Regions from separate parts of the Microbacterium sp. NPDC087592 genome, predicted to be linked through region 2. Evidence: predicted binding sites of a transcription regulator. Region 2 holds the regulator's gene; the other holds the start of a gene.
What was found. Region 2 encodes HrcA, which represses chaperone genes, less so after heat shock. Its sites were predicted from a motif close to TTNGCACTCGNNNNNNNCGAGTGCNAA; they were not measured.

Region 1: groL (chaperonin GroEL) is a predicted target of HrcA. The motif match lies at 1,257-1,283, and genes of this name have one in related genera.

What each region holds. Positions count from the first base shown of each region.
Region 1 is NZ_JBIUWT010000001.1:2,623,906-2,626,302, reverse strand. Features, by position in the region: gene groL (chaperonin GroEL) at 1-1,220, opposite strand, end outside; gene ACIOTO_RS12730 (LytR C-terminal domain-containing protein) at 1,345-1,923, opposite strand; gene ACIOTO_RS12725 (DUF3263 domain-containing protein) at 2,012-2,269, opposite strand; gene ACIOTO_RS12720 (DUF2332 family protein) at 2,279-2,397, opposite strand, start outside.
Region 2 is NZ_JBIUWT010000002.1:355,870-358,266, reverse strand. Features, by position in the region: gene dnaJ (molecular chaperone DnaJ) at 1-601, opposite strand, end outside; gene hrcA (heat-inducible transcriptional repressor HrcA) at 640-1,671, opposite strand; gene ACIOTO_RS14625 (carboxylesterase/lipase family protein) at 1,775-2,397, shown strand, end outside.

The sequences.
Region 1 (2,397 bases), on a different contig from region 2:
TCTTCGACGGCTGCCTTCGCGTTGCGGACGGCGTCTTCGATGCGGTGCTTGCGCTCCTTGAGCTCGACCTCGGTGGCCGCGCCCGCCTTGATGACGGCGACGCCACCGGCGAGCTTCGCCAGACGCTCCTGCAGCTTCTCACGGTCGTAGTCGCTGTCGGTGTTCTCGATCTCGCGACGGATCTGCGTGACGCGACCCTCGATCTGGTCTGCCTCACCGGCGCCCTCGACGATCGTGGTCTCGTCCTTGGTGACGATGACCTTGCGCGCACGGCCCAGCAGGTCGAGCGTGGCGTTCTCCAGCTTGAGGCCGACCTCTTCGGTGATGACCTGACCACCGGTGAGGATCGCGATGTCCTGCAGCTGCGCCTTGCGGCGGTCGCCGAAGCCGGGAGCCTTGACGGCGACCGACTTGAAGATGCCCTTGAGCTTGTTCAGCACGAGCGTCGCGAGAGCCTCGCCCTCGACGTCCTCGGCGATGATGACGAGCTCCTTGCCGTCCTGGATCACCTTGTCGACGATGGGCAGCAGGTCCTTGATGTTGGAGACCTTCTGGTTCGCGATGAGGATGTACGGGTCTTCGAAGACCGCTTCCTGACGCTCCGGGTCCGTGACGAAGTACGGGTTCAGGTAGCCCTTGTCGAAGCGCATGCCCTCGGTGAGCTCGAGCTCGGTGCCGAACGTCTGCGACTCCTCGACGGTGACGACGCCTTCCTTGCCGACCTTGTCGATCGCCTCGGCGATGAGCTCGCCGATCGCCGGGTCTGCAGCGGAGATGGATGCCGTGGCGGCGATCTGCTCCTTGGAGTCGATCTCCTTGGCGCTCGAGAGGAGCTCCTCGGTGATCGCGGCGACGGCCTTCTCGATGCCGCGCTTGAGCGAGATGGGGTCGGCGCCGGCTGCGACGTTGCGCAGGCCCTCGCGGACCAGAGCCTGTGCGAGGACCGTGGCGGTGGTGGTGCCGTCACCCGCGACGTCGTCGGTCTTCTTCGCGACCTCCTTGACGAGCTCCGCGCCGATCTTCTCGTACGGGTCGTCCAGCTCGATCTCCTTGGCGATGGAGACACCGTCGTTCGTGATCGTGGGAGCGCCCCACTTCTTCTCGAGGACGACGTTGCGACCGCGCGGGCCGAGGGTCACCTTGACCGCGTCGGCGAGGATGTTGAGGCCGCGCTCGAGGCCGCGGCGGGCCTCCTCATCGAAAGCAATGATCTTTGCCATGAGTTTTTTCGTCCCTCCTGGACGTAGACGTTGGGTTTAGCACTCAGAGTGTGAGAGTGCTAACGCCATTCTGGCACTCGACACCTTCGAGTGCAAGCCGCCGGAGGCGGGGCGCATCCCGACGTCAGGAGGCAGGCGCCTCTTCCGGCGTCTCAGGTGCCGAGGTCGACCGATCGAGGCCGATCACGACGGTGAACTGCGTCTGTCCGTCCTCCGTCTGACCGGAGTAATAGTCGCTCTGCTGCACGGCTGCACCGTCGAGGAGATCAGCCAGACCGACGGCTGCCAGTTCGTCCGCGTCTTCGACGTAGAACACGGTCGTGTTGGCGAAATCCTGACTGGAGCTGTCGCCCGCGAAGACGTTGTCAGCAGCCCAGCCGTTGTTGATGAGCGTGTCGCGCATGCGCGTGTCGGCGCCCTCGTCGGGCGTGCCGTTCAGGATCATCACCGAGATGCTGGGGTCGACGATCCCCGTCTCCTCCGGCGTCGGAACAGCGCTCGGCGCCGCGTCGGGGAACAGCGAGACACGGCCCATGACCACCAGCGAGCCGAAGATGCCGGCGATGATGAGGACGAGTGCGGCCACGAACGACCAGAGCAGCACGACCCAGCCGTTCATCCCCGGCGCTTCGGCACGGTGTGCTCCCACCCGTCCGGACGTACGGGGAGCATCATCGAAGCGATCGCGGGTGGGCTTTGACACCCCTCGATGCTAGCGGCACCTTCCTGTCAATCCGTGTCGCCGCACATGTGGCCCCGCACGCGCGGCCGACCCTTCGGTCAGAGAAGCCTCAGCCGACGAAGCCGGGCAGCCGTGCCGTGCGCCGGTTCGCACGCGAATCGCGGATGCGGCGAAGGCGGCGTACCAGCATCGGATCGTATTCGAGAGCGGCTTCGGACTCGATCAGTCGTCCGAGCAGCTGGTAGTAGCGTGCGGCGCTCATCCCGAGCTGGGCGCGGATGATCTCTTCCTTCGCCCCGCTGTGGCGCGGCCATGCCGCTTCCAGGGCGAGGATCGCGCGATCGCGCTCCGTGAGATCTCCGAGCATGGCTCCAGGTTAGGACGCATCCGCCGGCAGGCCGGGTCGCCACTCCCACCATCGCCCGAGCGGATCTGCGGCCGCGCGGACCCGTCCGTCGAGCGCCACCACGAACCCCCGCCACCGATCCGCATCGA
Region 2 (2,397 bases):
GGCCTCCGCAGGTGCCGCACGGGAACGGGATGGTGGTGCCGTAGCCCTCGCACGTGCCGCAGGGCTGAGAGGTCACGACGTTGCCGAGCAGGCTGCGCACCTGACGCTGCACGTGTCCGGAGCCGCCGCAGATGTCGCAGGTGACGGGGGACGTACCCTCCTGGCAACAGGAGCCCTGGCACGTCTCGCACAGCACGGCGGTGTCGACGTCGATGTCGCGGTGCGCGCCGAAGACGACGTCACCGAGGTCGAGCGTGACACGCACGAGAGCATCCTGTCCGCGCTCCCGGCGCGAACGGGGTCGTGCGCCGCGACCGCCGCCCTGGGAGGCACCGAAGAACGTCTCGAAGATGTCGCCGAACCCGCCGAATCCGCCGAAGTTGCCAGCGGCGCCGTCTCCTCCGCCCATGTCGTAGCGGCGCCGCGACTCGTCGTCGCTCAGCACGTCGTACGCATGCGTGACGAGCTTGAACTTCTCCGCCGCATCCTCACCGGGATTCACATCCGGGTGCAGCTGTCGCGCGAGACGTCGATACGCCTTCTTGATCTCGTCGGTGGAAGCGTCTCGGGACACCCCGAGAACCTCATAGTGGTCCGCCACAATCGCCTTTCTGCGTGTGTCTTCCGGTCGCGACCGCGTCAGCGGCCGGCCTCGTCTTCGTCGAGCATCCGCGACAGGTAGCGGGCGACCGCCCGTGCCGCCGCGAGATTGCTCGGGTAATCCATCCGCGTCGGCCCCATCACGCCGACGCGCGCGGTGCCGCTGGGCGCGGCGTAGTTGCTGGCGACGATCGATGCCTCACCGAGGCCGAACGGTGCGTTCTCGGTGCCGATGCTGGCGGCGAGTCCGTGCTCGTCGGTCACCATCTCGCTCATCAACCGCAGCAGGGTCACCTGCTCCTCGATCGCCTCGAGGAGCGGATGGATGCTGCCGCGGAAGTCCTGCTCGCGACGGGCCAGGGTGGCAGCTCCCGCCATCACCAGACGCTCCTGTCGGAATCCGCTGAGCTCGTCCATGACGACGCTCGCGATCGCGCGAAGCACGTGATCCTTCGGCGCGTCCTTCACGGCGAGCAGTGCCTGCAGGCGGTCCGAGGCCTCGCCGATGCCGTGACCGGTGATCAAGGCGGCCATGCGTGCACGCAGCACCGCCATCTCGGCCTCGTCGATGGCCTCCGGCAGCTGGGCCACGCGTTGCGACACACCGCCGGCGTCCGTCACGAGGACGATCAGGAGTCGATTGGGGGCCAACGCCACCAGCTCGACGTGCGTGACGTGAGCACGTGCGAACGAGGGGTACTGCGCGAGCGCCACCTGACCGGTGAGCTGCGTCAGCACCCGCACGGTGCGCACCATCAGGTCGTCGAGGTCGGCGGGCTCGCCGAGGAACGACTCGATCGCCGAGCGCTGCGCGGACGAGAGCGGCCGCAGCTGCGCCAGGTGATTCACGAAGACGCGGTAGCCCTTGTCGGTCGGCACCCGACCGGACGAGGTGTGCGGCGCCGTGATGAGCTCTTCGTCCTCGAGCAGCGCCATGTCGTTGCGGATCGTCGCCGCCGAGACGCCGAAGGAGTGCCGGTCGACGATGGATCGGCTGCCGACGGGTTCGTGGGTCTCGACGTAGTCCTGCACGATCGCGCGGAGAACCTGGAGTCCTCGCTCTGTGACCATCGCCCTTCCCTTCCGCTGGCACTCGGACGTTCAGAGTGCCAATCCTACCCCGTGCAGCTCGGGATTCTCCGTAGCGCGGATGCGCGACCCTAGGATGACGCTCATGACCTCCTCACCTCAGACCACGTTGTCGAGCGGCATCGTCCGCGGCTCCGCGGAGGAGGGGGTCGACCGCTACCTCGCCATCCCCTATGCCGCACCACCGTTCGGCGAGAACAGGTTCCGCGCCCCACGGCCGGTACCGGCGTGGGAGGGCATCCGTGAGGCGACGCAGTTCGGCCCCACGGCACCCCAGCTTCCCTACGCCGGCGCGATCGGCGAGCTCCTCGGCTCCGTGCATATCGACGGCGAGGACATCCTCACGGCCAATGTCTGGGCACCGTCCGGGGCCTCCGCGGCGCCGGTGCTCCTGTGGATCCACGGCGGGGCGCTGGAACGGGGCACCGCTGCTCTGCCCCTCTACGACGGCACGGTCTTCGCGAAAGCGGGGATCGTGTTCGTCTCCATCAATTACCGCCTGGGCTCGGAGGGTTTCTCGGTACTCGAAGGTGCACCGAGAAACCTCGGACTGCGCGACGCCGCTGCGGCGCTGGAGTGGGTGCACCGCGAGATCTCCGCGTTCGGCGGTGATCCCGCGCAGATCACCGCGATGGGAGAATCCGCCGGCGGGGCGATCGTCGCCGGGCTTCTCGCGCGCGACGAATCCCGCGAGCTGATCCATCGGGC